DNA from 2 places in the Kribbella sp. NPDC004536 genome. Region 2 is predicted to be linked to the other one. Evidence: riboswitches for the same ligand, from Rfam matches in the RefSeq annotation. Region 2 holds a riboswitch; the other holds the start of a gene.
What was found. Region 2 has a riboswitch for ZMP and ZTP ahead of ACFYRU_RS22530 (glycine hydroxymethyltransferase). Riboswitches for the same ligand answer to the same signal wherever they lie in the genome.
Positions count from the first base shown of each region.

Region 1: another riboswitch for ZMP and ZTP. It lies ahead of ACFYRU_RS19590 (bifunctional 5,10-methylenetetrahydrofolate dehydrogenase/5,10-methenyltetrahydrofolate cyclohydrolase); the one in region 2 lies ahead of ACFYRU_RS22530 (glycine hydroxymethyltransferase).

Region 1 covers NZ_JBIALY010000002.1:999,900-1,014,967, forward strand. Annotated here, with positions in the region: gene ACFYRU_RS19550 (RNA polymerase sigma factor) at 1-22, opposite strand, end outside; gene ACFYRU_RS19555 (hypothetical protein) at 156-1,439, shown strand; gene ACFYRU_RS19560 (phosphotransferase) at 1,447-2,673, opposite strand; gene dop (depupylase/deamidase Dop) at 2,747-4,267, shown strand; gene ACFYRU_RS19570 (ubiquitin-like protein Pup) at 4,325-4,534, shown strand; gene prcB (proteasome subunit beta) at 4,543-5,385, shown strand; gene prcA (proteasome subunit alpha) at 5,411-6,241, shown strand; gene ACFYRU_RS19585 (NUDIX hydrolase) at 6,238-6,846, shown strand; ZMP/ZTP riboswitch at 6,851-6,936, shown strand; gene ACFYRU_RS19590 (bifunctional 5,10-methylenetetrahydrofolate dehydrogenase/5,10-methenyltetrahydrofolate cyclohydrolase) at 6,956-7,816, shown strand; gene aroH (chorismate mutase) at 7,847-8,215, shown strand; gene ACFYRU_RS19600 (prephenate dehydrogenase) at 8,226-9,290, shown strand; gene cmk ((d)CMP kinase) at 9,322-10,002, shown strand; gene ACFYRU_RS19610 (lysophospholipid acyltransferase family protein) at 9,999-10,727, shown strand; gene der (ribosome biogenesis GTPase Der) at 10,720-12,087, shown strand; tRNA gene ACFYRU_RS19620 (tRNA-Pro) at 12,158-12,232, shown strand; gene ACFYRU_RS19625 (group I intron-associated PD-(D/E)XK endonuclease) at 12,285-13,181, shown strand; gene ACFYRU_RS19630 (MMPL family transporter) at 13,089-15,068, opposite strand, start outside.
Region 2 covers NZ_JBIALY010000002.1:1,613,351-1,628,418, reverse strand. Annotated here, with positions in the region: gene cysD (sulfate adenylyltransferase subunit CysD) at 1-83, opposite strand, end outside; gene ACFYRU_RS22580 (phosphoadenylyl-sulfate reductase) at 80-763, opposite strand; gene ACFYRU_RS22575 (nitrite/sulfite reductase) at 906-2,597, opposite strand; gene ACFYRU_RS22570 (winged helix-turn-helix domain-containing protein) at 3,009-3,578, shown strand; gene ACFYRU_RS22565 (MFS transporter) at 3,575-4,795, shown strand; gene ACFYRU_RS22560 (hypothetical protein) at 4,770-5,372, shown strand; gene ACFYRU_RS22555 (hypothetical protein) at 5,442-6,530, opposite strand; gene ACFYRU_RS22550 (GbsR/MarR family transcriptional regulator) at 6,527-6,997, opposite strand; gene ACFYRU_RS22545 (DHA2 family efflux MFS transporter permease subunit) at 7,060-8,598, shown strand; gene ACFYRU_RS22540 (aminotransferase class I/II-fold pyridoxal phosphate-dependent enzyme) at 8,688-9,818, shown strand; gene ACFYRU_RS22535 (acetyl-CoA carboxylase biotin carboxylase subunit family protein) at 9,815-10,993, shown strand; gene ACFYRU_RS22530 (glycine hydroxymethyltransferase) at 11,029-12,495, opposite strand; ZMP/ZTP riboswitch at 12,527-12,609, opposite strand; gene ACFYRU_RS22525 (acyl-CoA dehydrogenase family protein) at 12,608-14,230, opposite strand; gene ACFYRU_RS22520 (YhjD/YihY/BrkB family envelope integrity protein) at 14,249-15,068, shown strand, end outside.

The sequences.
Region 1 (15,068 bases), 610 kb from region 2:
AACCGGCGGCTGCGGATCCCATCGACGGCTCCGTATCGTCAGTCAGGATGATGTTCACATCTGCTAATGACCGCTCAACGGTCAAATGGTTGCATCAGATCTGTGCCGATGTGTGCACCCTCGCTCTCGTACCGTAAAGGGATCGAGGGAGGGGTGTGAACGTGGCGGAGGCAGCCGATGCACCGCTGACCCGCGCGGAGTTGGTGGCTTTCGTCCGGACGCGTGCGCAGCGGGCCGAGACCGGTGATCGCCGAGTCGCGCTCAGAGCTGTCCTGAGTGAGCTGAGGCGGCCGGACTACGCCCGGTTGCCAGGGCAGCAGGCGATCGACCTGCTGGTCCAGAACCAGTGGAAGCTCGAGGCGCAGAAGACCCCGCGCCAGCTGATCGCTCTCAACGAAGCGGTCACCCAGCTGATGGAGCTCCCGGACAGCCCGGCGAGCGTCCGCGCGTACATCGCAGCGAACGCACCTCTGCAGGCGGACGGGCGGGCCGAGTCCTCGCAGCCGGCGGCCGATCCCCGGTCCGAGAGCGCGCGGGCGCTGGCCGACGAGGTCTCCCGGAGTGCCGCCGGTTCGGTCGTCGTGCACACGAGCCAGGTTCGGGGAACGACCGTGCGCTATCGGTCGGGATCCGTCCAGGCACCACGCAGCGGCCTCTACAACTTCGGCGACGGCATCGCGCAACCGGCCAGTGAGACCTCGCGGGAGGTGCGCGACGCGTGGCGGGCCGCCGGCCGGGGCATGTACGAGGGCGTGGCGTTCGTCCCGGCGACGGAGCAGCTCTACCGGACGGAGCAGTACGTGGCCAGGCGCCGCGTGTTCGGGCAGGACGAGCTCGGCACGAGAAACGTACGGGACGGCACGCGGCCGATGATGGTCGACGGTCCGCAGGGCTCCGAACCAGGCGTGCACTTCGGGTACGCGTTCGACCCGAACCAGCGCGGCGGACGGCCCGGCGAAGAGCTCCCGATGTACGGCGACACTGCCTCGCCCCGCCGCGGGAACATGCTGATGGTCCAGGCTGTCCTGCCCGGGTCGGTGGCCGATCGGCTCCACGAGGCGATCGAGCAGGATCCAACCCTGGCGCGTGTCGTCGCCGAACGGCTCGTGCTCCGGAACGGCGGACTCGACCCGGCCGCGTGGGAGGGCCGAGGTGATGAGCGCCCGATGCGGCCGCCGTGGGCGCACGTGCCGGCCTCCGAGCCGATTCACCTGGTGACCCAGGGCTCCACTGGCGCGCCCGTGATCCGCACGCTGCATCAGTCGGAGAGCATCGAACGGCTGGCCGACCAGGTGGAGCAGTTCACCGGCAGCGGCCAAGCTCGTCAGGCGTCAACCGGGCAGCGGTCCACCGACGGTTCGAGGGAGTATCAGCCGGGTCAGGGGTGGTCGAACGCCGGTTCGCATCACGACAGCCGGTCCGGCGGGCGCGCTCAGTAGGGTTGCATCAGAGCGCGGCGATGATCTGCGGCATTCCGGTCTCGACGTCGCCGGGCAGGTCGAGCAGGAGGCCCCGGTGGACGCCGTACCAGGGGGACAGCCGCGCCCAGTCCTTCGAGCGTTCGATCAGGTCGGGGGTCGGCCGGTAGACCTCACGGACGCCCTCGGCGACGGGTTCCGGTGCGCCGTTGAGCGGCCAGCAGAGGTCGAGGGCGGGGTCGCCGATGACGGCATCGGTCCAGTCGATGATGCCGGTGACCTGGTCGCTTGTCATCAGGATGTGGTCGGGACCGAAGTCGCAGTGCACCAAGGAGGTCCGGACCTGTGCTACCCGGTCGAGAAGGTCCAAGGCCCGGCCGTGCAGCTCGGTCGGCAGCAGCGGCACGATCCAGCTCCGGAACTCGGCGAGAGTGGCTGTCTTCTCGGCCGTAGCGGTCGCTGCGTCGAGTGCGCCGTACGCCACGGCCTCCTGAGGGTCGACGGCGTGCAAGGCCTTCAGAAAGGCGCCCAGCGCGCGTCCCGTCTCCTCGGTGCCGTCGGTGAACGGCCGCCCGGGAAGCATCAGATGCCGTACGCCGTACGCCGTCGGCTCGGGTACCGGTATCGGCAGCGGGAGCTGTGGCGCGAGCCAGGGGAGGAGCGTCAGCTCCGCGAGCAGCCGTGGACGTACTTCCGGACGCCGCGGCGCCCGATGGAGCCACGGGCCTTCGATCCACGCGCGGCTGTCCCAGCCGTCGTCGATCGCGAGGCTCCGGACCCAGTCGCCGAGCAGCCCGACGCTGTCCGGCATGAACGACCACTCGCCGAACTTCGCCACCAGGTCCGCGGGCGACATCCACGCGCCCCACTCGACTTCTTCGGGCTGATGACGTACCGGGCCGTCCCAGACGCACGTGTACAGGTATGCGTGGTACTGCGTGTTCTCGTCGGCGTAGTCGCCCTCCGGCAACCGCGTCAGCTCCACGCCGGCGATGCCGAGTTCCTCCTCGAGCTCCCGTACGACGGCGTGGAACGGGTCCTCACCCGCCGCCACCACGCCGCCCGCGGCGAAGTCGTAGCGGCCCGGGTACACGTCCTTGGTCGGCGTCCGGCGATGGACGTAGATGTCACCGGCCGGATTCCGGACGACCACCCCGGTGGCCGAGTGCCGCAGGTTGTCGCGCCGCATCACCGAGCGCGGCGCGGATCCCGTGACCTGGTTGCGGTCGTCGAGAATCGCCACCAACTCGTCCACTCGCGAAGTCTCACATGTAACCCTGTGGACACAGCAACCACTTTCCCCGCCGGTACCGCGTAGGCTCGGTCGCATGAGTGTTCGGCGGATCATGGGTACCGAGACCGAGTTCGGCATCTCGGTGCCGGGCCAGCCCGGGGCCAACCCGATGCTGACCTCGAGCCAGGTGGTGAACGGCTACGCGCAGACGCAGCCGCTCGCGCGCAAGACCCGGTGGGACTTCGACGAGGAGCATCCACTGCGGGACGCGCGCGGGTTCGACCTGAGCCGGGAGGTGGCGGACTCCAGCCAGCTCACCGACGAGGAGACCGGCCTGGCGAACGTGATCCTCACCAACGGCGCCCGGCTGTACGTCGACCACGCCCACCCGGAGTACTCCGCGCCCGAGACCACCAACCCGCGGGACGCGGTGGTCTGGGACAAGGCCGGCGAGCTGGTGATCATGGAGGGCGCGCGGCAGGCCCGGCTGATCCCGGGTGCGCCGCAGCTGAACCTCTACAAGAACAACGTCGACAACAAGGGCGCGTCGTACGGTGCCCACGAGAACTACCTGATGCGCCGGTCCACACCGTTCGCGTCGATCGTGCGGCACCTGACGCCGTTCTTCGTCAGCCGCCAGGTGGTGACCGGGGCCGGCCGGGTCGGGATCGGCCAGGACGGCGCCACGCACGGGTTCCAGCTCAGCCAGCGGGCGGACTACTTCGAGGTCGAGGTCGGCCTGGAGACGACGCTGAAGCGGCCGATCATCAACACCCGCGACGAGCCGCACGCCAACCCGGACCGGTACCGGCGGCTGCACGTGATCATCGGCGACGCGAACCTGTCCGAGATCTCGACGTACCTCAAGGTCGGCACCACCTCGCTGGTGCTGGCGATGATCGAGGACGGCTGGCTGACCGACGACCTCGGCGTTGACCGGCCCGTGACCGCGCTGCACGAGGTCAGCCACGACCCGTCCTGCACACACCTGCTGACGATGAAGGACGGGCGCAAGCTCACCGCGGTCCAGTTGCAGACCGAATACCTGGAGCAGGCGCGCAAGTACGTCGAGGACAAGTACGGCGACGACGCCGACCGGCAGACCAAGGACGTGCTGCACCGCTGGGAGCAGATCCTCGACCAGTTGGCGCTGGACCCGATGAAGTTGTCGGACCAGCTGGACTGGGTGGCGAAGTACAAACTGCTGCAGTCCTACCGCGATCGCGACGGCCTGGACTGGGACGACTCCAAGCTGCACCTGGTCGACCTGCAGTACGCCGACCTCCGCCCGGACAAGGGGCTCTATTACAAGTTGGTGAAATCCGGCCGGATGCAGCGGATCGTCACCGACGAGGAGATCCGGATGGCGGTCGCGCACCCGCCGACGGACACCCGGGCGTACTTCCGCGGCCGTTGCATGCAGCAGTACGCGCCGCAGGTCGCGGCCGCCTCCTGGGACTCGGTGATCTTCGATCTGCCCGGCAAGGAGTCGCTGCAGCGGATCCCGACGCTGGACCCGCTGCGGGGCACGAAAGCGCATGTCGGAGCACTTCTTGACCAATGCGACACCGCGAGTGACCTGGTTCGCACCATTACTGGGGGCGGCGCCGGGTAGGGTCGCTAGTGAAGGCCGATTTGGGCGGCCTTCCCAGCGGTTCTAGGAGGTGGCCATATGGCGAAGGACGGCGGTCAGCAGCACAAGCAGCCGAAGCGTTCGTCGACCGAGGAAGAGGTCGAGCAGGTCGAGGCGTCCGAGGACGTCCAGGAACGCAAGGAACGGCTCGACGAGGACGTCGACTCGATCCTGGACGAGATCGACGAGGTGCTCGAGGAGAACGCCGAGGAGTTCGTCCGCGGATTCGTGCAAAAGGGTGGGGAGTGAACCGCTCGATGACATCTGATGCCTCCGGCCGGCTGCCGGAAGCCTTCCTGACCCCGGGCGGCTCGTCGTTCATGGACTTCCTGGCCGGGCACGCGCCCGACCTGCTGCCCGGACGACGGTCGCTCGGGCAGGGTGACCTGTCCAGCGAAGTCCCGCACGGTACGACGATCGTGGCCGCCACCTTCCCCGGTGGCGTGATCATGGCCGGCGACCGGCGGGCCACGATGGGCAACATCATCGCCCAGCGTGACATCGAGAAGGTGTTCCCGGCCGACGAGTACTCGGCGGTCGCCTTCGCCGGCTCGGCCGGTTTCGGGATCGAGATGGTCCGGCTGTTCCAGGTCGAGCTGGAGCACTACGAGAAGCTCGAGGGCGCCACGCTGAGCCTGGACGGCAAGGCGAACCGGCTCAGCGCGCTGATCCGGGGCAACCTGCCGATGGCGATGCAGGGCCTCACCGTGGTGCCGCTGTTCGCGGGGTACGACGAGGACATCAAGGGCGGGCGGATCTTCTCCTACGACCCGACCGGCGGGCGGTACGAGGAGACCCACTTCTACAGCGTCGGTTCGGGCTCGCTGTTCGCCCGCGGCGCGCTGAAGAAGCTCTACCGCGAGGACCTGTCCGAGACCGACTGCGTGACGGTGGCGATCCAGTCCCTGATCGACGCCGCCGACGACGACTCGGCGACCGGTGGCCCGGACATGCTGCGGCGGATCTTCCCGGTGGTCGGCGTGGTCACCGCGGACGGTTACCGGCGGCTGCCCGAGGACGAGGTGGCGGCGCTCGTCGACGCGGCCTGGACCCAGCGGCACCAGCGTCCCGACGGTCCGTCAGCCCCGTCCCTGACCTGATCACCCCGAACCGACAGAGGACTCGATGAGCGTTCCCTTCTACGTCTCGCCCGAGCAGCTGATGCGGGACCGGGCGGACTTCGCCCGGAAAGGCATCGCCAAGGGCCGCAGCGCGATCGCGCTGCAATATGCCGACGGCATCCTGTTCGTCGCGGAGAACCGGTCGCCCGCGCTGCACAAGGTGGCCGAGATCTACGACCGGCTGGCCTTCGCCGCCGTCGGCCGGTACCCGGAGTTCGAGAACCTGCGGATCGCCGGCGTCCGGCTGGCGGACATGCGCGGGTACTCCTACGACCGGCGTGACGTCACCGGCCGGGCGCTGGCCAACGCGTACGCGCAGACCCTCGGCGCGATCTTCTCCTCCGGCGGCGAGAAGCCGCTCGAGGTGGAGATCCTGGTCGCCGAACTGGGCACGACCGCGGCCGACGACCAGGTCTACCGGCTCACCTACGACGGTTCGATCGCCGACGTCCAGGGGTACGCCGTGATGGGCGGCCCGGCGGACCAGGTCGCGGACTACGTCGGCGAGCACTACCGCGACGGCATCTCGCTGGCCGGCGCGCTGCGGCTCGCGGTCGACGCGCTCGCGCACGACGGCAACGAGGTCCGCGAGCTGACCCCGGACCAGCTCGAGGTCGCCGTGCTGGACCGGACCCGCACCCAGGTGCGCAAGTTCAAGCGGATCTCCGAGGAGACGGTCGCCAACATCCTCTCGGAGTCGCAGCCGGCTCCCGCCGAGGAGGCCAAGGCGGAGGAAACGACGCCGCCGGCCGACGAGGCTCCGACCGAGCCACCGGCGGACGGCGAAGCCCCGGTGGCCCCACCGGAAGACCCTGAAGACAACCGTCCACTGTGACGGACCACACCGAGAGCTCAGCCGTCACCGATCACGTGGCGGCTGAGCCGTCTCGGCCCGACGATCCCGCGCCGTGGGAGCTGCTTGGGGAGGAACCAGGCTTCCAGCGCTTCCTCACCGTGCGCCTGCGCCGCTACCGCATGCCCGACGGGCGTGAGGTCGAATGGGACGTCTTCGGGCCCGAGGCCGGGATCAGCGCCGGCATCACCGTGCTGCCGCTGACGCCGGAGGGGCGGATCGTGACGATCCGGATGTTCCGGGCCGGCCCGGACAGCGTGGTGACGAACCTTCCGGGCGGCCTGGTGGAGCCGGGGGAGGACGTCGCGGTCGCGGGAGCGCGCGAGCTCGAGGAAGAGACCGGGTACACCTGCGAGACCCTCGACGTGGTTGGCTGGCAGTGGTCCGGCGCCTCCTCGACGTTCCGCAAGTACGTCGCGATCGCCCGCGGCTGCCGCCCCGACGGCAAACAGCAACTCGACGAGGCCGAGGACTGCGTCCCGGTCGAACTCACCGTCAACGCCTTCCGCGCCGAACTCCGCAACCCCGGCGCAATGACAGGAATCGACGGCGCCTACCTGGCCCTCGACCACGCCGGCCTGCTCTAGACTCTTGGTGGGCCGCGACTGGCGTTGAGGTGGAGGAACCACCGGGGAACGGTCTGCCATCCGGCTTTGCCGCGCGCCTGGGCACCTTCGTACGTCGAGGAGTGTGCGCATGAGCGCTGAGCTGATGATCGGGACCGACCTCGCTGCCGAGCTGGTGGCCAAGGCGGCGGAGCGGGCGAGTGCCCTGCGGGAGCAGTACGGCGTGCAGCCGTGCCTGGCGACCGTGCTGGTCGGAGACGATCCGGCGTCGGCGACGTACGTACGGATGAAGCAGAACCGGTCGAAGAAGGCCGGGATCGCGTCCCGCAGCGTCGTACTGCCGGCGTCGACGACGACTGACGAGCTGGTCGCGGAGATCACCAAGCTGTCCGAGGACCCGGCCGTCCACGGGATCCTGCTCCAGCACCCGGTGCCGGCGCAGATCGACGAGCGGGCCGCGTTCGAGGCGATCGACCCGGCCAAGGACGTCGACGGCGTGACGATGCGCTCGTTCGCGGCGATGGCGTTCGGCGATCCCGGGTTCCGGTCCGCGACGCCCGGCGGGATCATGCGGCTGCTGGCGGCGTACGACGTACCGCTCGAAGGCGCGCACGCCGTCGTGATCGGCCGCAGTCCGATCCTCGGCAAGCCGGCCGGCATGTTGCTGTTGGCATCGAACGCGACCGTCACGTACGCGCACTCGCGGACCCGCGATCTGCCCGAGCTGGTCCGCACCGCCGACGTCGTGATCGCCGCCGTCGGCAAGGCGAACTTCGTCCGCGGCGACTGGCTGAAGCCGGGTGCGGTGGTCGTCGACGCCGGGTACAACGAAGGCAACGTCGGCGACGTGCACTTCGCCGAGGCGTCCGAGGTGGCGAGCCTGATCACCCCGGTCCCGGGCGGCGTCGGCCCGATGACGATCGCGCTGTTGCTGGAGCAGACGGTCGACGCTGCTGAGACGGCTGTCCACTCCTTGACTACCCTGAACTAGGGTTGGAGCAGACGAACTAGGAGGCGAGACGTGGCGGTACGGGCGATCCGGGGTGCCACCCAGCTGGACGTGGACGAGCGCGAGCATCTGCTCGAGCGGTCCGCGGAGCTGGTGAAGGCGGTCCTGGAGGCGAACGATCTGGAGAACGAGGATCTGATCAGCATCCTGTTCACCGTCACGTCCGACCTCCGGTCGGAGTTCCCGGCCGTCGCCGGCCGGCAGATCGGGCTCACCGACGTACCGCTGATGTGCATGCAGGAGATCCCCGTACCGCACGCGCTGCCGCGGGTGGTCCGGCTGATGGTGCACACCGAGTCGCCGCGCTCGCGGGACAAGATCCAGCACGTGTACCTGCACGGCGCCGTCGCGCTCCGTCCGGACCTGACCGGCGCCCAGTGAGTGGGGTACGGTGACCGAGCTCCGCGGGCCGGTCCGCATCGTCGGTACCGGGCTGATCGGTACGTCGATCGGGCTCGCGCTCGCCCGGCTCGGGGTGGTCGTGGAGCTCGTCGACGGGAACCCGGACAACGCGCTGATGGCCGAGCGGATCGGCGCCGGCTCACGGCTGGTCGAGATCGAGCCGCAGCTGGTCGTCGTCGCCGTACCGCCCGACCACGTCGGCGCGGTAGTCGCCGAGCAGCTCGAGCAGACCGACGCCGTCGTGACGGACGCGGCCAGCGTCAAGTCGAAGCCGCTCGCGGACGCGCGCAGCCTGGTGCCGGACGTCAGCCGGTACGTCGGCAGTCACCCGATGGCCGGCTCCGAACGCAACGGTCCGCTGGCGGCCCGCGCCGACCTGTTCGACGGCGCGACGTGGGCGATCACACCGCACGCGACGAGCGACGCCGACGCCGTCGACTTGGTCCGGCGGCTCGCCGAGGCCTGTGGTGCGCGTACCGTCGAGCTGTCGGTGGAGGACCACGACCTCGGCGTCGCCCGGGTCTCGCACCTCCCGCACCTGATGTCCGCGCTCGCCGCCGGCACGCTGGCCGACGCGCCGTCGTCGCACTTGGAGCTGTCCGGGCAGGGCGTCCGCGACGTCACCCGGATCGCGGCCGGCGACCCGCGGCTGTGGACCCAGATCGTGTCCGCGAACTCGACCGCGCTGACCGGCCTGCTGGAGCAGATCCGTGGCGAGCTCGACCGGCTACTCGTTGCCCTTGGCAAGGAAGAGGCGAACGACGAGCTGACCGCGATCCTCGGCCAGGGCGTGTCCGGCGCGGTCCGGGTACCGGGCAAGCACGGCACGCCGCACATCGACCTGGTCACGGTGCTGGTGACCATCCCGGACCGCCCCGGCCAGCTGGCGAAACTGTTCGCCGACGCCGCCGAGTCCGGTGCGAACGTCGAGGACCTCCGCATCGACCACAGCCCCGGCCGCCCGGTCGGTGAGGTCGAGCTGGCCGTCAAGCCCGGTTCGGTCGACCAGTTGGTCGACGTACTCACGGACCGAGGGTGGGTAGTCCACCGTTAGTTTGTCCCCGCTCGAAGGTAATCTTCGGGGCATGATCATCGCTGTGGACGGGCCGAGCGGCTCCGGTAAGTCGAGCACCGCGCGCGGAGTGGCCACCCGGCTCGGACTGCGATACCTGGACACCGGTGCGACGTACCGCGCGGTGACCTGGTCGGCGGTCGAGCGCAGGCTGGACCTGGACGACACAGCGGCGGTCGCGCAGCGCGCCCGGGAGCTGGTGCTGGAGGTCAGCACCGACCCGGAGCAGCAGTACGTGATCGCCGACGGGACCGACATCACCGCCGCGATCCGCGAGCCGCGGATCAGCGAGGTGGTCTCGAAGATCGCCACCAACCTCGACGTCCGCAAGGAGCTGATCCGGCGCCAGCGGGCCATCATCGACAAGGCCCAGACCGACGGCGGGATCGTGGTCGAGGGCCGCGACATCGCCACCGTGGTCGCCACCGACGCCGAGCTGAAGGTGCTGCTGACCGCCGACCAGGAGGCCCGGATGGCCCGCCGCGGCGCCGAGCTCGCGGCCGGATCGGTGACCGCGGCCGAGCTCCGCGACCAGATCGTCCGCCGCGACGCCGACGACTCGACCGTGTCCGAGTTCCAGGTCGCCTCCGACGGCGCCGTCACCATCGACTCCACCGACCTGACCCTGGAGGAGGTCGTCGACGTGATCAGCCGACTCGCCACGGAGAGCGTCCCTCGGGGCCGGGAGCTATGACGGCGGAACTCACCGGGCACAAGGACCTGCCCCGTACCGACGACCTCCCGCCCCTGCCGTACCGGCTCGCGCTGCCGATGCGGGCGGTGGCCCGGCCGTACTTCCGGTACAAGTACGACCTGCACATCCACCACGAGGACCGGTTCCCGCTGACCGGTCCGTTGCTGATGACACCGAACCACCTGAGCCTGCTGGACGCGCCGCTGCTCGGTGCGATGGCGCCGCGGATGCTGCACCAGCTCGGGAAGATCGAGGTGTTCGGCGGCTTCCAGGGCAGGTTCCTGCACCGGATCGGGCAGATCCCGGTCGACCGGTCGACGTACGACATGCTCGCGGTCCGCAAGTCGATCCAGGTGCTGCGGGACGGGCGGGTGCTGAACATCTACCCGGAGGGCACCCGCGGGCCGGGCGACTTCGGCCGGATCCGGATCGGGGTGGCGTACCTGGCGATGGTCACCGGTGCCCCGATCCTGCCGGTGGCGCTGATGGGTACGCGGTTGCCGGACGGTACCGTGGAGGGTCATCCGCCGGCCGGAAGCCGGATCGACATCGTGTACGGCGAGCCGTTCTCCGTGGACCGCGTACCCTTTCCCAGGAGACATACCGACGTACAGGCGGTCGCCGACCACATCGGCGACGTGCTGCGCGCCCACGTGAAGGCGGCCGTCGAAGAAACCGGCCACCCACTTCCGGGCTGGCGAGACCAGAGGGACCCTGATGACTGACCTGCCCATCGAAGTACCGACGCACGACCGTGAGGACACCGGGCCGCTGCCCGTGCTCGCGATCGTCGGCCGGCCGAACGTGGGCAAGTCCACGCTGGTCAACCGGATCATCGGCCGTCGCGAAGCGGTCGTCGAGGACACCCCGGGCGTGACCCGCGACCGCGTCTCGTACGACGCCAACTGGGCCGGCCGCGAGTTCACCGTCGTCGACACCGGCGGCTGGGACCCGGACGCGGTCGGGATGGCCGCCCTGGTCGCGGCGCAGGCCGAGGTCGCGATCAACGCCGCCGACGCGGTGCTGTTCGTGGTCGACGCGGTGGTCGGCATCACCGATGCCGACGAGGCCGTCGTCCGGGTGCTGCGCAAGTCCGGCAAGCCCGTCGTACTGGCCGCGAACAAGGTCGACGACCAGCGGATCGAGTCCGAGGCGATGAACCTGTGGAGCCTCGGCATCGGCGAGCCGTTCCCGGTGTCGGCGATGCACGGCCGCGGCACCGGCGACATGCTGGACGCCGTACTGGCCGCTCTCCCGGAGGCGCCCGCGGAGCGCGACGGCGAGCTGGGCGGGCCGCGCCGGATCGCGATCGTCGGCAAGCCGAACGTGGGCAAGTCGTCGCTGCTGAACAAGGTCGCCAAGGAGGACCGTGTCGTCGTCAGCGACGTCGCCGGTACGACGGTCGACCCGGTCGACGAGCTGATCACGCTGAGCGGCAAGGAGTACCGGTTCATCGACACCGCCGGGATCCGGCGCAAGGTCAAGAACGCCTCCGGGCACGAGTACTACGCGTCCCTGCGGACCAACGCCGCGATCGAGCGGGCCGAGGTCGTGGTGGTGGTGATCGACTCGTCGGAGTCGATCACCGAGCAGGACCTGCGGATCATGAACGCGGTCGAGGAAGCCGGCAAGGCGCTGGTGATCGCGTACAACAAGTGGGACCTGATGGACGACGAGCGTCGCTACTACCTGGAGCGCGAGATCGACCGCGACCTGGTCCAGTTCCGCTGGGCGCCGCGGGTGAACATCAGCGCGCTCACCGGCTGGCACATGGACAAGCTCGTACCGGCCATCGAAGCCGCGCTCGAGGGCTGGCAGACCCGCGTCCCGACCGGCCAGCTGAACGCCTTCCTCGGCCGCCTGGTCGCCGCCCACCCGCACCCGGTCCGCTCCGGCAAGCAACCGAAGATCCTGTTCGGCACCCAGGCCACCACGATGCCGCCCACCTTCGCGATCTTCACCTCCGGCCAGATCGAACCCTCCTACCAACGCTTCATCGAACGCCGCCTCCGCGAAGACTTCGGCTTCGTAGGCAGCCCCGTCCACGTCCAAATCCGAGCCCGCCAAAAGAACAAGAAACGCTGACCGAACCCTGGTCGGTCGGGCTCTCCGGATGAGGTAAGGTAGTCCCGGGTTCGCTTACAGAGCGAGCTGGCGGGCTGTGGCCTAGCTTGGTTAAGGCGCCGGTCTGGGGGACCGGAGAGCCCGAGTTCAAATCTCGGCAGCCCGACCGCAAAGAGGGGCACCGATTTCTGTCGGTGCCCCTCTTTAGGTTTGTCCTCATGAATGCAATCGGAGATCGACGAGGCTGGAACGACGACGACCTGCGGCAGGCGGTGCAGAGCAGCGCGTCCTGGCGTGCGGTTGCCCGCGCTCTGGGCTTGAAGGACACCTCTGCGGCGACGCCTCGCCGGCATGCAGCCCGGCTGGAGTTGGACACATCACACTTCACTGGGCAGCGTCGCTGGTCCGATCAACAGTTGAGTGAAGCCGTAGCGGCGTCGAGTTGCTGGGCGGACGTCATTGCCGTGCTCGGCATTGTCGACAACGGAGCCGAACGACTTCGGATCAAGGGTCACGCCGTCAGACTGGGCTTGGACTGCAGCCATCTGCGGTCGCCGCACGCCAAGTCGACCCCGGACGAGGTGTTCGACGAGCCCGTCCGGCCGGAGATGCTCCGCTACTCCGCCGCTGCGATGGCGATGGCATGGTTCACCTTGCGCGGATGTGCGGTCGCGTTGCCGATCGAGCCGCAGGAGTACGACCTGTTGGTGACAACGTCCCAGGGCATTCAGCGGGTGCAGGTGAAGTCCTGCGCAGCTCGTACCGCGAAGGGGTATTGGCACGTCGGCATCGGTCGGCGGCCGTACGTGCTCGACAAGTCCGCGAGCAAGATGCCGTACGACCCCGACTCGATCGACCTGTTCTTCATCGTGCTCGGCGACGGCAGCATCTATGTCATTCCCAGTTCGGTCCTGGCCGGCCGGGTCGGCATCTCCGCCGAGAACTACAACGAGTACCGCGTGGGGGACGCGTCGAGTCTGTTGGGTGGAGCGCCAGCTGGTGCTGACGCCCCGCGGCGGGTGTCAAAGTACGCCAGTGAGTTCGTCGGTTCGGGGTTTCTCGGGGACCCGAAGATTTTCGCCTTCGATGTCTACGCGGGGGGTCAGGCGGTCTAGCCACTTCGGGAACCACCAGGCTCGGTTGCCGAGGAGGCTCAGGATGGCGGGGACGAGGGTCATGCGGACGACGAAGGCGTCGATCAGGACGCCGATGGTGAGGCCGAAGCCGATGGCCTTGATGATCGGGTCGTGGACGAGGATGAAGCCGGCGAAGACCGAGGCCATGATCAGGGCGGCGGCGGTGACGACGCGGGCGCCGTGACCGAGGCCCTGGACGGTGGCGTCGTTCGCTTGCTTTCCGTGCACGAACTCCTCGCGGACCCGCGACACGATGAACACCTCGTAGTCCATCGCCAGCCCGAACAGGATGCCCATCATGATGATCGGCAGGAAGCTGACCAGCGGGCCGGGGGAGTCGACCCCGACGAGCTTCGCCAGGTGCCCCTGCTGGAACACCGCGACCGTGATCCCGAACGTCGCACCGATCGTCAGTACGAAGCCGAGCGTCGCCTTCAACGGTACGAGCACGGACCGGAACGCCAGCAGGAGCAGCAGGAACGACAACCCGATGACGACGAACAGGTACGTCGGCAACGCGTCGGACAGCTTGTTCGACACGTCGACGCCGACGGCGGTGTTCCCGGTCACGGAGATCTCGGTGCCGCCGGTGGCGAGCGGCTTGATCGCGGACCGGAGGTTCTTGACCAGCTCAGCGGTCTGCTCGCTCGCCGGCCCGCTGCGCGGGATGACCTGCACCAACCGGGTCGTACCGTCCTGACTGGCCGCGGCCGGCTGTGCCGCCACCACGTCGGTCAGCCCCTGCGTCTTGCCCAGTACCTGCTGCGCCACGCCGTTGGCCGTCGCCGCATCGTTGCTCTTCACAACGACCACGAGCGGCCCGTTCGCGCCCGGCCCGAACGCGGCGGCGGTCAGGTCGTACGCGACCCGCTGGTTCGTACCGGCGGCCGCCGAGGCGCCGTCCGGCAGCGCCAGCTGCATGTCCTTCGCCGGAATCGCCAGCAGTCCGAGCCCGATGATGCCGACAGCAACGATCGGTACGCGCAGCCGGGTCACCAACCGGCCCCACCGGAAACCGAACCCTTCGACCGGTACGACAGCGGTCGGTGCCTTGCGCAACTTCCGCGGCAGCACCCGGTTCCCGACGAACCCGAGCAGCGCCGGCAGCAACGTCAACGCGACCAGTACGGCCGTAAGTACCGTTGCCGCCGCGGCCAGCCCCATCGCGGTCAGGAACGGTACGCCGACCACCGACAGGCCGGCCAGTGCGATCACCACGGTCGCTCCGGCGAACAACACGGCCGACCCGGCCGTCGCCGTAGCTCGTGCGACCGACTCCTCGGGATCCATCCCTTCGCCCAGCTGCGTCCGGTGTCGTGAACTGATGAACAGCGAATAGTCGATCCCGACCGCGAGCCCCAGCATCAACGCGAGGATCGGCGCCGTCGACGACACATCGGTGAACGCGGTCACGATGAACAACCCGGCCATGCCCGCGAGTACGCCGAGCAGCGCCGTCACCAGCGTCATCCCGGCCGCGACCAGCGACCCGAACGTGACCACCAGCACGACGGCCGCGACGGCGACCCCGATCACCTCGGTCGGACCGATCTCCGGGACGCCGGCCTTGATCTGCCCGCCCGGGACCACTTCGAGGTCGCCGTTGCTCAGCGCGCTGAGTCCGTCGTACCCGTTGCTGCTCGCGTGCGACAGTTCGTCGGCGGGCTTGTCGAACTGGACGCTGATCAGCCCGGTCCGGCCGTCCGGGCTGATCGCCTTGCTCATGAACGGGTCGATCGCCGCGATCACCTCGGGTACCTTCGCGACCTTGGCGACAGTGACGCCGACGGCGGCCTTCACCGTCGGGTCGGCGAGCGTCTTGCCTTCCGGCGCCTGTACGACGACCGTCGCGGAGGCGCCGCTGGC
Region 2 (15,068 bases):
CGCTCGAACTCCGCCGCCACCTCACGGAACACGAAGATCGACTCGCTCTCGAGAGCATCAAGCTCTGTGACGGTTGTACTCATGTGTGCAACCCGCATTCCACCTTGCCGGTGCCTGCCCAGCGGCCGCTGCGCGGGTCTTCGCCCGGCGCGACGCGTTGCGTGCACGGCTCGCAGCCGATCGACGGGTAGCCGTCGTACTGCAGCAGGTTCACGAGTACGCCGTTGTCCTGGATGTAGCTGTCCAGGTCGTCCTGCGTCCACGGTGCGATCGGGTTCAGCTTCACCATGTCGCGCTTCTCGTCGTACTCGACGACAGGCGTGTTCGCGCGGGTCGGCGCCTCCTCGCGGCGGATGCCGGTGACCCACGCCTTGTAGCCGGACAGGTACCGGTTCAGCGGCTCGACCTTGCGCAGTGCGCAGCACTTGTTCGGGTCGCGGTCGTGCAGCTTCTCGCCGTACTCCGCGTCCTGCTCGGCGACGGTCTGCTTCGGGGTGGCGTTGATCAGGTGGATCGGCAGCGTCGCCGCCACCGCGTCCCGGGTCCCGATCGTCTCGGCGAAGTGGTAGCCGGTGTCGAGGAACAGTACGTCGACCCCGGGCGCGGCCTGCGCCGCCAGGTGGGGGAGTGCGCCGTCGGCCATCGAGGCGGTCACGACGAGCTCGTCGCCGAACGTCTCGCGGGCCCAGGCCAGCACCTCGACGGCCGACGCGTCCGCGAGCCGTTCGTTCGCCTCCTCGGCGATCGTCTTCAAGTCACTCATTCCACCGTCACCCGCAACCCGATCATCTTCAGCTGGAACACCCGTGCACACGGCCGGCACTCCCACGCGCCATGGCCTTCTTCGGAGGGCCTGAGGTCCTCGTCTCCGCAGTAGGGGCAGTACAGAGGTGCCGCACGCTCGCTCATGTCAAGGCCTCCTCGTCCGCCCGGGTGACCCACTGGGCGAACCGCTCGCCCTCGTTGCGCTCCTTCAGGTAGTTCTGGGTGACGCGCTCGACGTAGTCGGTGAGGCCGTCCGCGGTGACCTTGTGGCCGCGGAGCTTCCGGCCGAAGCCGGCGTCCAGCCCGAGACCGCCGCCGAGGTGCACCTGGTACCCGGGCACCTGGTTGCCGTCGGCATCCATCACCAGCTGGCCCTTGAGCCCGATGTCGGCGACCTGGATCCGGGCGCAGGAGTTCGGGCAGCCGTTCACGTTCACGGTGATCGGTACGTCGAGGTCGGGGATCCGTTCCTCGAGCTCGCTGATCAGCTGGGCCGCCTTCGCCTTGGTCTCGACGATCGCCAGCTTGCAGAACTCGATCCCGGTGCAGGCCATCGTGTTCCGCCGCCAGGCGCTCGGCTTCGCCTGGAAGCCGAGCTTGTCCAGCTCGGCGACCAGCGAGTCGACCTGGGACTCCTCGACGTCGAGCACGAGCAGCTTCTGCTGCGCGGTGGTCCGGATCCGGTTCGACCCGTGCGCCGCGACCACGTCCGCGACCTGCGCGAGCGTCGTACCGGAGACCCGGCCGACGACCGGCGCGACGCCGACGAAGTACTTGCCGTCGTTCTGCTTGTGCACGCCGACGTGGTCACCCTGGACCGCGGGCACCTCCGGCGCCGGGCCGTCGATCAGCTTGCGCTTGAGGTACTTGGTCTCCAGCACCTCGCGGAACTTCTCCACACCCCAGTCCGCGAGCAGGAACTTCAGCCGCGCCCGGGTCCGCAGCCGCCGGTACCCGTAGTCGCGGAAGATGCTGGTCACGCCCCACCACGCCTCGGCCACCTCGTCCCGCGGGATCCAGGTGCCGAGCCGCTGCGCGAGCATCGGGTTCGTCGACAGGCCGCCGCCGACCCACAGGTCGAAGCCCGGGCCGTACTCGGGGTGTACGACGCCGACGAACGCGATGTCGTTGACCTCGGGAACCACGTCGTGCGACGGGTGCCCGGTGAGCGCGGTCTTGAACTTCCGCGGCAGGTTGGAGAACTCGTTCGAGCCGATGTACTTCTCGACGATCTCGTCGATCGCCGGCGTCGGGTCGATGATCTCGTCCGCGGCGATCCCGGCGACCGGGCTGGCGATCACCACCCGCGGCACGTCGCCGCAGGCCTCGGTCGTGTACAGCCCGACGGCCTCGAGCGCCTGCCAGATCGCCGGCACGTCCTCGATCGCGATCCAGTGCAGCTGGATGTTCTGCCGGTCGGTGATGTCCGCGGTGTCGCGTGCGTACTTGGTCGAGACCTCGGCGATCACCTTGAGCTGCTCGGTGGTCAGCTGCCCGCCCTCGACCCGGACCCGCATCATGAAGTAGCGGTCGTCCAGCTCCTCCGGCTCGAGCGTCGCGGTCTTGCCGCCGTCGATTCCGGGCTTGCGCTGGGTGTACAGCCCCCACCAGCGGAACCGGCCTCGCAGGTCGGCAGGGTCGATCGAGTCGAACCCGCGGTGCGCATAGATGTTCTCGATCCGGGCCCGGACGTTCAGGCCGTCGTCGTTCTTCTTGTTCTCTTCGTTCTTGTTCAGCGGCTCGCGGTATCCGAGTGCCCACTGGCCTTCGCCCTTGCCCTTGCGGGGGCGGGCGGGTTTGCGGGCAGCAGCAGTGGTGACGCCGGCAGTCATCGGGGGCGTGTCCTTGTCCTCGTGACAGGTGCTCACCAGCGGCGGGGAGATCGAAGCGTCGTCGGTTCGATGCGTTCCGCGCGGTGCGCACCCAGCGGTGATCGGGGATGATCAGGGGGCCGTCGTTGGCCCGGGCAGGGTGGCTGTCAGAACATCGAAGGACAACAGATGGCGCTGCGCATCCGCCCGAGGTCGACATGAATGCGACCTACGAGGTGGGTGGACAGGGCAGCGAGCATGTCCACAAGACTCAGCTCCAGAGCCTGACAAATCAACTCCCAATCCTGCATCCTGAGATCCGATCTCACGATGTGGCTATGTCTATCAGTCTGGTGGGGATTGATTCTGCTACCTGACGCGTTGTGCAAGAACTCTTGTGCAAGAGATCTTGTGGGAGCTACGGTACGGCGTATGACGCCTGCGAACCGCCGTACCGTGACGCCGTCCGTGCTCGCCGCGATGCACCATCCGCTGCGCCGCCGGCTGCTCGACCTGCTGTACGTCGACGGGCCGGCGACCGCGTCCCGGCTGGCCGGGGCGACCGGAGAACTTGTCGGCAACATCAGCCATCACCTGAAAGTTCTCGCGTCCGCGGGCGTGATCGTCGAAGCGCCTGAGCTGGCGAAGACCCGGCGGGAGCGCTGGTGGAAGCTCGGCGACACCTCGGAGTACTCGTGGTCGATCGCCGACGCGCAGGGTGACCCGGCGGGGGAGCTGGTGGCGGCTTCGGCCGAGGACGCGAACCTCGCGCATCACGTCGGCAAGGTGCGGCAGTGGTTCGACATGAGGTACGAGTTCGGCGAACCCTGGGTGCGGGCGGCGTACGCGACCGAGAGATGGCTCACATTGACGCCTGCGCAGCTCGTCGAGCTCAGCGAACGGGTCGAGGACCTGGTCCGGGAGTACTACGACAATCCCGCCGAGGGTGAGGACGCACACCGCGTGTTCTTCTTCGCCCACGCGGTACCTGCCCGGCCATGACCTTCCCGCCGCTGCGTCGGGATCGCCGCGTTCAGGCCTGGATCCTGTCGGCGGCGATCTCGTGGGCCGGGGACACAGCCTGGTACGTCGGACTCGCCTGGAGCGCGGCGCAGGTCACGACGCCGGCCGGTGCCGGCCTGGTGATGGGGATCGGCGCGCTCCCGAAGGCGCTGATCCTGCTGTACGGCGGGGCGCTCGCGGACCGGCTCGACGGGCGGCGGACGATGATCCTGGCCAACCTGGCGCGGATCGTCGTACTCGTTCTCGCCGCCGTGGCAGTGATGCTGTGGGGGTTGTCGCTGGCGCTGCTGGTGGCGGTGGCGGTCGTCTTCGGGGCGGTCGACGCGCTGTACACGCCGGCGTCCGGGACGCTGCCGCGACGGATGGTGCGGTCCGAGGACCTGGTGAAGCTGTCCGCCGGTACGCAGCTGGCCACCCGTCTCGCGGCGTTCGCGGGAGCTCCCTTGGGCGGTCTGCTGGTGGCGCACGGCGGGCTGGTCACGGTGATGATCGCCGACGCTGCGTCGTTCGCCGTGATCGCGGTCGCGCTCGCGTTCGTGGTGAAGCCGCGGCTGCCGCAGCCGGTGTCGTCGGGCGGGTCGATCCGTGCCGATCTGCGGGCCGGGTTCGCGTACCTGAAGCGGGACGTACGGGCGCGGACGCTGGTGATCGCGTTCTCCGGGCTGAACCTCTGCGTCGGGCCGATCCTGGCGGTCGGGCTGGTGCAGCGTACGCATGCGGCGGGGTGGGGGTCGGCCTGGTACGGGTGGTTCCAGGCCGCCTCCGGGATCGCAGCGGCGGCCGGTGCGGTGGTCGCGATGCGGTGGAAGCCCGTGGATCTGGCGCGGTCCGGATTGCTCGCGCTCGTCGTACAGGCCGCTGGGTGCGCGATGATCGGGTTCGTCCCGCAGGTCGCGGTGTTCGTCGCGATGGCGATGATCGGGAGTACGGCAGGGATCGCGTCCGCGCAGTTGTCGGCGGCGTTCCAGCAGTCCGTCGATCCGTCGTACCTCGGGCGCAGCTACAGCATCGTGAACCTGTCCGACGAGGCGTTGATGCCGCTCGCCATGATCGGCTTCGGCGCACTGATCAGCCTCTCGAGCATCCCGATCGCCTGCGCGCTGGTCGCCGTACTCTTCGCCGCCCTCGTACTGTGGGCCGCCGTGCGGGTCCGCCCCGTACACTCGGCGGGTGTCCGGCTGGGAGAGCGTCCGTGAGTTCACGCTGGGGAACGTCGAACGCCCGGCGACCCGGACCCGCAACCGGATCGAGTGGGGACCCAACGCGATCCGCGTCGCGTCCGGCGCCAAGGACGACCGGGTGCTCACGCCATGCGCGTACGTCGGCACCGACCGCTCGCTCTACCTCGACGCGGACCTGACGCAACTGCTGTGCCGGGTGCACGGAACGTCCGAGCACACCTGGTCGGTCCTCGACGCCGACGGCACCGAGCTCGGCACCATCACCCGGATCCCATCGGCTCGCCCGCTGCTCCGCCCCAACTGGACCATCACCCAACCCGGCCACCCCGAGCTCCTCGGTCGCACGGAGTGGCTGAGCGGCCCACCCACCCGGCTGGCAGCCAAGGCCGCGAGCCGCCTCCTGGTCGGCGTCCTCGACGGCCTGACCGGCATCGGCGACGAGGGCGGCGACCAGCCCACCAAGACCCGCACCCTCGAGTGGCGCGCAGGAAACGAGGTCGCCATGTACTCGGAGGGCACGAGCCTCGTCACCATCCAAGCCGACTGGCTGGACCGCCGCCTCCCGTTCGCCTATTGCCTGATCGCCACGTGACGTGCCCCTGGTCGCGGAGCTCGCCGCAGACCATGCACGAGCATCGTCACCGGGATCTGTGCTGGGTCTTCAACGTGACTGGGCATCCCGCGGTGAGTGTGCCGGTCGGGCTGTCGGGTGGGCTGCCGGTGGGGGCTCAGGTGGTTGCGCCGCATGGGTCGGATGCGACTGCGCTGGCGGTGGCGCGACGGCTGATGGTTGAGCTGTCGCCACCTGCCCGGTGACGGGTGGCGACAGGGCCTTCTGCATGGTGTTCGCGACGTCGATCGCCGAGGCCTGCTTGAGGTCGGGTGTGGTCTCGCCGCGGGCGGTCGGGGAGCGGAGCTCGGCGGGCTTCGCGAAGTCGGCGACAGCGGCGACGACCTCAGGGGTGTAGACGTCCTGACGTTTCGCGGCCGGCGCCGTGGATGCGGGGGCCGGTGGGCGGAACACCTCCACGAGCTCGATCCGGAGGAACTTCACGAGTTCCTTCGCGCGTAGCACCCGGCTGCGTCGCAGGACCTCGTGTTCGAGGGTCAGTGTCGCCTTGTCGCGCCAGCTGACGTCGAACATGATCCGGCCGAGGCGGAACCCCGGGTTCGTCTCGCCGCCCGGATAGCCGCGTGCGTTCCCGTGGGTGAAGAACTCGCTGAAGAAGGCGCCGTCCTCGTCGTTCTTCGTGATGTTCCAGGCCCGGAACTTGTCGGTCGGCAGCTCGCCGCGGACCCACGCCTCGTCCATCAGCGCATGCGACTCGGCGTTCAGCGGACGGTGCCCGACATAGTGGTACTGCGGCCGCTCACCATGTCGGCGCCGGTCGTACTCGGCAATGATCTGCGGCCACTCGTCCGCCGAGATCGACCGCGCCAGCCGGGCGGCGAACGACGTACGCGCCCGCAGCTCGGCCCGCGACGTGACCGGGTGATCTGTCCGCCCGGTCATCGTCTCGAGCTTGTCCATCACGAAGGTCGTGCCGTGCGGACCGACGCGGTTCCAGCGGGTGACCTGCAACGAGGGACGGGTCGGCCCGGCGGTGACCGCGTTCAGCGCGCGCAGTGCGGCGATCCCGGCCCGGTACAGCGGTACCCGCCGGCGCATGATCCGGGTCTCCCAGGCGATCCGGTACTCGCTGCCGAGCCACGCCTCACCGACGAGCTGCCCGGCCTCGCGCCGGTTCACCGCGGGTTTTCCGCGCGCCAGTTCTTGATGATCTGGTCCATGTCGGCGTGGATGAACGCGAAGAAGTCGGCCGCCTCGGTCAGCCGCCGGCAGACGGGGGAGTCGTCGGCGAACAGCGCGGCGCCGGAGCGGCTGGCTGCCTCCCACTCGGTGAGCGCGAGGTTCCGGCGTTCGAGCATCGCGGCGAACACGTCCTCGCGGATCCGGTAGTGGTCCTTGCGGGAACCGCGCAGCCGCTCGCGGGAGATGAACGACACCTGCAGCAGCTGCCGGACCGCGCCGGACACCGCGGGCTGGCTGATCTTCAGCATGTCCGCGAGTTCGGCCGCGGTCATCGTCCCGTTCGGGCTGACCATCATGGCGCCCATCACCCGGGCCGCCATGGTCGGTACGCCGGCGTTCGCCAGTGCGCCCGCGAACCGCTCGACGAACTGGCTGACGGCCTCCGGACTGGGTTCCTCCACCATGGTTGAAGCTTACAGTAATTTGATTTATCGCAATTATCACAGACTTCTGATAATTTGAGTTCATGACCACGACCACTCCGGAGCCGACCCTGACCGGCGCCCGCCGTTTCGGTGTACTGATCGCGCTGTGTCTCGCCGTCCTCGTGCTCGGCCTCGACGCCACCGTGCTGAACGTCGCGCTGCCGACGCTCGCCAAGGATCTCGACGCGTCCACCGGCCAGCTGCAGTGGATGGCGAACAGCTACAACCTCGTACTCGCTGCACTGTTGCTGCCGGCCGGACTGCTCGGGGACCGGTACGGGCGGCGCAAGATCATCGCGATCGCGCTGACACTGTTCGGGCTCGCGTCGCTGGCGTGCGCGCTGTCGGACTCGGCCGGTCAGCTGATCGCGGCCCGGGCGTTCCTCGGGATCGGTGCCGCGATGATCGTGCCGGTGACGTTGTCGCTGATCACCGTGCTGTTCCGCGGCGACGACGAGCGGCGGAAGGCGATCGGCTTCTTCGTCGTTGCCAACAGCATCGGTATGCCGCTCGGCCCGATCGTCGGCGGTCTGCTGCTCGACCACGCCGGCTGGCAGTGGATCTTCGTGATCAACATCCCGATCGCGTTCCTCGCCGCGCTCGCCGTCACCCTGCTGGTCCCGGAGAGCCGGAGCGCGAACCGCCCGGCGATCGACTGGCTCGGCATCCTGCTGTCGAGTACCGGTCTTGCAGCTCTGGTGTACGGCGTGACGAAGGCGGGCGAGTCCTCGTGGACGGACAGCGTGACGATCGTGTTCCTCGGACTGGGCGTCGTACTGATCGCGGGCTTCCTGCTCTGGCAGCGCCGGACCACTGAGCCGCTGATCCAGCTGCGGCTGTTCCGCGAGCGGGTCTTCACCGGGGGCGCCGTACTGCTGACGGTGTCGGTGTTCGCGCTCTTCGGCCTGCTGTTCACGCTGCCGCAGTACTTCCAGGGCATCAGCGGATCGGACGCGCTGTACACCGGACTGAAGCTGCTGCCGTTCATCGGCGGCATGACGGTCGGCGCCAAACTCGCCGGCCCGGTGGAGTCGAAGCTCGGTACGCGGTTGGTGATGCTCGCCGGGTTCGTGGTGATGGCCGCCGGCTTCGTCGCCGGCGCGTTCACCGGCCTCGGCTCCGGCTACGGCTTCACCGCGAGCTGGATCGTCGTCGTCGGCTTCGGTCTCGGCTGTTCGATGCCCCAGGCAATGAACGCCGCCCTCGGCGTCCTCGACCCCGAACGCGCCGGCACCGGCTCAGCCCTCCTGCAAACCTTCCGCCAGGTCGGCGGCACGGTAGGCGTCGCCGTCATCGGCACCGTCCTGAACTCGGTCTACCGCCACCACGTCGACACCACCGGCCTGCCCGCACAGTTGGCCGATGCGGCGCAGCGGAGTCTCGCCGGCGGACTCGCGGCCGCCGCCAAGGCCGGCTCACCGGCGCTCGCGGCGAACGTACGGGACGCGTTCCTCACCAGCCTCAACATCACGATGTGGGTCTCCGCCGGCATCGCGGTCGCCGGCGCCTTCCTCGCAGCCGTACTGATGCCGAAACACGCCGTACAGGCGTCGGCGGCGGACGCGATTCGATCCAGATGAAAAGGTCTTCCGAGCTCTGTGCCTGCGGCTGTTAACCGGTTAATGTACGTCAGCGTCCGGTGAACGACCGGTCACGGAGGGGAGCGCTGATGGACTGGACGAACCGTGAAAAGTTGGGAGTAGGGACCCTCGCCGCGCGGGCCGCGATTCCGGTTCCGGAGCCGGCCGGCCCCTTGGTCGTCTCGCCTGAGTTCGCTTCGGCGTACCACCAGGATCTGGACGACCTCGCGCCGGTCCGGTACGGCCGGTGGGGGCATCGGTCGGCAGATCAGCTCGAGGATGCGCTGGGGGCACTCGATCGTGGCCGGTCGGTCGTCTTCAACAGTGGGATGGCGGCAGTGTCGGCCGTACTGCTCGGACTGCTGCGGCCCGCCGACCGGTTGGTGCTGTTCGAGGGCGGGACCTACTACGAGACCCGGCAGATCGCCGATCAGCTCGCTGGGCGGGGCATCGAGACCGCTGTGCTCGACACCACGGCCGACCTGCCGGCCGCCGTCGCCGGGGCTCGTCTCGTCGTGGTCGAGTCCCCGAGCAATCCGCTGCTGGAGCTCTACGACCTGCGCGAGATCAGCCAGATCGCGCACGCGGCGGGCGCATTGGTGGCGGTGGACAACTCGGTTGCCTCGCCACTGGGTCAGTGTCCGCTGGACCTGGGCGCGGATCTGGTGATGTGCAGCGATGCCAAGGTCGTCGGTGGTCATCACGACCTGGTGCTCGGCCATGTCAGCGCCCGCGACCCCGCGTTGCTGACGGCGTTGCGGGACTGGCGTTATCTGCACGGCGGCATTCCGGCCGCCTTCACCTGCTGGCTGGCGCTCCGGTCGATCGGGACTCTGGAACTGCGGGTGCAACGGCAGAATGCGAACGCGGCGGCTCTGGTGAAGCTGCTCGCGACGCGCGCCGAGGTGACCGGATTGCGCTGGCCGGGTTCGCCGTCCGATCCGCAGTACCAGCTCGCGTCCCGGCAGATGACGCTCGGCGGTGGTCTGCTGGCCTTCCGCTTGCCCGGTCGCGCGTACCTGCATCGGTTCCTCCGCGCGAGCCGCTTGATCGCAGCCGCCACCAGTTACGGCGGTCTGCAGTCGACCGCCAACGACATCGGTGCGTGGCCGCATCTCGCAGTGCCCGCCGGGCTGGTGCGGATCTCATGTGGCTGTGAGGCGACGGCCGATCTGGTCGGCGACGTACGGGACGCACTCGACAAGGCCGCGGTGTCATGACCCATCTGCTGCTCGTCGGTGCCTGGCCGGAGCTGGCCGCCCGGCTCGTCGGACTGCCCGGTCGCGTCACGCTGCTCCAGCTCGACGGGATGCCCGGTGGCTACGACCTCGCGCCGTATCAGCGATGGGCCGCCGGGCTGCGGGTGGCGCGCTGGGATCAGCCGGCGGAGATCCTCGAAACCGCCGCCGCTGTGCATCGGCGTGATCCCCTCGACGTCGTGGCCGGGTACGGCGAGTTCGCGTTGCCCGCGGTGGCCGCGATCTCCGCGCAGCTCGGGATCCGGTCCGTCCCGGGGCCGGCGGATCAGCGACCGGGAAAGAGCGCTCAGCGGGAGCTGCTCGCGGCCGGAGGGTGCCGGCCGGTTCGGCACCGGCTGTGTTCCGATCCGGCCGAGGTGCGTGCCTTCGCCGCGACGGGCCCGATCGTTCTCAAACCGGACTTGGGCAACGGAAGCCTGGGCGTCTTCGCCGTCGACCGCGCCGAGCAGGCCGAGGAGGGCTGGCGATGGGTCCACGCGGCCGGTCTGGGTGCGGTGCTCGCGGAGGAGCGCTTGTCCGGGCCGGAGTTCAGCGTCGAGACCCGATCGGTCGCCGGCCGGCACGAGGCCCTGATGGTGACCGAGAAGTTCACCTCCGGGCCGCCGCATTTCGTCGAGGTCGGTCATCTCATGCCGGCCCGGGGCGACGTCGACGAGCTACGGACCGAGGCGCTCCGAGCCTTGACAGCGCTGGGACACGTCGACGGGCCGGCGCATGTGGAACTCATGCTGACCGACGACGGACCCAAGGTCGTCGAGGTCAACCGCCGGCTCGGTGGTGACCGTATCTGGGAACTGCTGCAGCTGAGCACCGGCGTTGACGTCTTGCGTCAGGTACTGCTCGATGCCCTCGATCCCAGCACGGATCCGGTCGGCCGTGCGGCCCGGGCGGCGGCGGCCATCCGATTCGTCCATGGCGACCGCGAGCTGTTCGCCGACGGGCTGCCCGCACAGCCGCCGGATCCGATCGATGCACTGGACGGACTGATCCGATGGCGTTGGGAGCCGACCACGTACCATCGCCGGCTCGGTTATGTCCTGACGTACGGCGCTGATCCGACCGAGGCGGCCGGTATCGCCGAGCAGGTGTGCAAGGCGTTGCCGAGTCATCCGCCGGCCGGAACAGTCACGGGCTGACGCTGCCCGCCCTCGGGAGGGCGGGCAGCAGGTGATCAGTTGAGCTCGAGGCCCGGGTAGAGCGGGTGCTTGTCGAGGATTTCGGCGGAGGCGGCGCGGGTCTTGTCGGCGACGCCGTCGGCCAGGACGTACTTCGCCTTCGACGGGGCGCCGGCGGAGGTGGTGGTCGGGGTGGTCGCGGACAGTACGTCGACGATCAGCTCGGCCACCCGGTCGAACTCGTCGGCGCCGAAGCCGCGGGTGGTGAGGGCCGGCGTACCGATCCGGACGCCGGAGGTGTACCAGGCGCCGTTCGGGTCGCGCGGTACGGCGTTGCGGTTGGTGACGATGCCCGCGTCGAGGAGAGCGGACTCGGCCTGGCGGCCGGTGATGCCGTACGACGAGACGTCGAGCAGGACGAGGTGGTTCTCCGTACCGTCCGTCACGAGCTTCACGCCGCGCTTCATCAGGCCCTCGGCGAGCGTGACCGCGTTGTCGGCGACGGCCTGCGCGTACTGCTGGAACGACGGCTGGCGGGCCTCGGCCAGCGCGACCGCCTTCGCGGCCATCGTCTGGCTGAGCGGGCCGCCGAGCACCATCGGGCAGCCGCGGTCGACGGACTCGGCGTACTCGGGCTGGCAGAGCACCATGCCGCCGCGCGGGCCGCGCAGCGACTTGTGCGTGGTCGTCGTGGTGACGTGCGCGTGCGGCACCGGGTCGAAGTCGCCGGCGAACACCTTGCCCGCGACCAGGCCGGCGAAGTGCGCCATGTCGACCATCAGGGTGGCGCCGACCTCGTCGGCGATCTCGCGCATCTTCGCGAAGTTCACCTTGCGCGGGTACGCCGAGTAGCCGGCGATCAGGATCAGCGGCTTGAACTCACGGGCCGCCGCGGCGACCGCGTCGTAGTCGAGCAGCCCGGTCTCCGGGTCGGTGCCGTACGAGTGCTGGTTGAACATCTTGCCGGAGATGTTCGGGCGGAAGCCGTGCGTGAGGTGGCCGCCGGCGTCCAGCGACATACCGAGCATCTTCTGGTCGCCGAGCGCCTTGCGGAGCTTGGTCCAGTCCTCCTCGGTCAGGTCGTTGACGTGCTTCGCGCCGGCCTCGGCGAGCGCCGGGGACTCGATCCGCTGCGCCAGGATCGCCCAGAACGCGACCAGGTTCGCGTCGATGCCGGAGTGCGGCTGGACGTAGGCGTGCGGCGCGCCGAACAACGCCTGCGCGTGGTCGGCGGCGGTCTGCTCGACGGTGTCGACGTTCTGGCAGCCGGCGTAGAAGCGGTGCCCGACGGTGCCCTCGGCGTACTTGTCCGACAGCCAGTTGCCCATCGTCAGCAAGGTGGCGGGGGAGGCGTAGTTCTCACTGGCGATCAGCTTCAGCGAGGACCGCTGGTCGGCCAGTTCGGCCTTGATCGCGCCGGCGATCGTGGGCTCGACCGCGGCGATCACCTGCAGCGCGTTGTTGTACGCTGCGGACGCGGCGGCGGCATCGAAGGATGCTGTGTTGTCGATGGGTTGAGGCATCGTTGTCTCTCCTGCGGGTTTTGCAGTGGTTCGAAGGCACCCAGGCGCACGGTGCCGACGGGTTTCGCTCCCCGGTGGTTATCCACCTTCAGCGCGCCAGTCGCGACGCCGCTCACCCTATCGTGCGCTCGACGATCCTCTCGAACGGAGTCGTCCTCGGCAACGTCCCGAACACACCACCCCAGTCACCGGCCAGCCGCGACGCCACAAACGCGTCGGCGACCTCCGGTGTCGAGTGCCTGAGGAGCAACGAAGCCTGCAGGCAGAGGGCCATCTGCGCGGCCAGCCGTCGCGCACCCGCTTCGGCGTTCTCGTGATCAGCAAGCGCTTGCAAGACATCCTCGACGGCGGCGTCCAGCCGCGCGTCGGCACCTCGGACGGAACCGACCTCGAGCAACCAGGCCTCGAGCGACTCCGGCTTCTGCAGGGCTCGGAGTACGTCGAGCGCGTTCACGTTGCCCGACCCTTCCCAGACCGAGTTCAGCGGCGACTCCCGGTAGAGCAGCGGCAACCCCGACTCCTCCACGTACCCGTTCCCACCGAGACACTCCAGCGCCTCCGCCACCATGAACGGCGTCCGCTTACACACCCAGAACTTGGCAAGCGGCAAAGCAATCCGCCGAAACGCCGCCGCCTGCGCGTCACCACCCGCGGCGGCATCAACTGCTGCTCCCAACCGCATCCCCAGGGCCATCGAAGCCTCGGACTCGAGCGCCAGATCCGCCAGCACGTTCTGCATCGCAGGTTTGTCCGCCAGCAGCCCACCGAAGGCCGACCGATGCCGCGTATGCCAAACCGCCTCAACGAGCGCCCGCCGCTGCAGCGCAGCCGACCCGAGCACACAGTCCAGCCGGGTAGCCGCGACCATCTCGATGATCGTCCGGACTCCGGCACCCTCGTCCCCGAGCCGGTACCCGATCGTTCCGTGGAACTCCACCTCGGACGACGCGTTCGACCGGTTCCCGAGCTTGTCCTTCAGCCGCTGCAGCGCGAACGGGTTCCGGTTGCCGTCGGCAAGAACCCGCGGCACCACGAAGCAGCTCAGCCCGTCCGGCGCCTGCGCCAGGACGAGGAACACGTCCACCTGCGGCGCGGAGCAGAACCACTTGTGCCCGTGCAGCTGGTACACGTCCCCGACCGGGGTCGCCGTCGTGATGTTCGCCCGTACGTCGGACCCGCCCTGCTTCTCGGTCATCCCCATCCCGGCCAGGACGCCGTTCTTCGCCGCGGCCGGCAGACGTCGTACGTCGTACTCCGTCGACGCCAGCTGCGGGATCCACTCCTTCGCCAGCGCCTCGTCGGCCCGCAGCGCCGGTACGGCGGCGTACGTCATCGAGATCGGGCAACCATGTCCCGGCTCGACCTGCGACCACAGGTAGAACCCGGCCGCGCGGGTCAGGTGCGGCGCGGGCGCCTCGCTCGTCCACGGTGCCGCCTGCAGCCCGAACCCGACGGCCTGCTGCATCAGCCAGTGCCAGGACGGGTGGAAGTCGACCTCGTCGACCCGGTTGCCGTACCGGTCGTGGGTCCGCAGTACGGGCGGGTTCTGGTTCGCCGGGAGGGCGTGCGCGCGGGCCTCCTCGGAGCCGGCCAGCTCGCCGATGCGGTGTAGCCCGGGATCCCCGGCGAGGTCGGCGTACGGACGCAGAGCGTCACCGAGCGCCGCGTCGCGGGTGAAGAAGTTCACGCCCCGCAGTGGGGGAGCCTGGTTCGTTACCGCGAATGGGTCCGCCATGTCAGTACGGTAAGCGGTATGGCACGTTCTGGGGCAGGACCCACTGGTGGGAGCTCCCTCTCATTGGCATGGGTCCGGAAGATCCCCGCGACGACCTGGAAGCTGCTCACCCAGACCATCGGGGTCTGTCTGCGCTACCGGGTCACCGGTCTGGCTGCGGAGGGGGCGTTCTTCGCGATCCTCTCGCTGCCGCCGCTGATCTTCGGGCTGGCCGGCTCGCTCGGTTACATCGCGAGCAAGTGGTTCGAGGTCGAGACGATCAACGACATCAAGCAGCAGATCGTCGACCTGGCGGCCCGGGCGCTGACCGACGACTCGATCAAGAGCGTCATCTCGCCGACCCTGGACCAGGTGCTGAACGGCGGCCGGCCGGACGTGATCTCGATCGGTTTCGTGCTCTCGCTGTGGTCCGGCAGCCGGGCGCTGAACGTGTTCGTCGACACCATCACGATCATGTACGGGATGGGCGGCAAGCGCGGCATCGTCCGGACCCGCGCGCTGTCCTTCAGCCTGTACTGCGCAGCGCTGGTCATCGGTGTGATCGTGCTGCCGCTGGTGCTGGCCGGTCCGGACGCCGTCAACGACCTGCTGCCCCACCGTCTCGACTTCCTGAACCAGCTGTACTGGCCCGTCGTCACGATCCTGTCTGCGGGCTTCTTGAACACCCTGTACCACCTGTCCGTTCCCGTCCGGACGCCGTGGGTCTCCGACTTGCCGGGGTCTTTCCTGGCGTTGTCGATCTGGATCCTGGGCAGCTTCGTGCTCCGGTGGATCCTGCAGAGCACAGTGGGCGGTACGTCGATCTACGGGCCACTTGCGGCGCCCATCGCCGTACTGA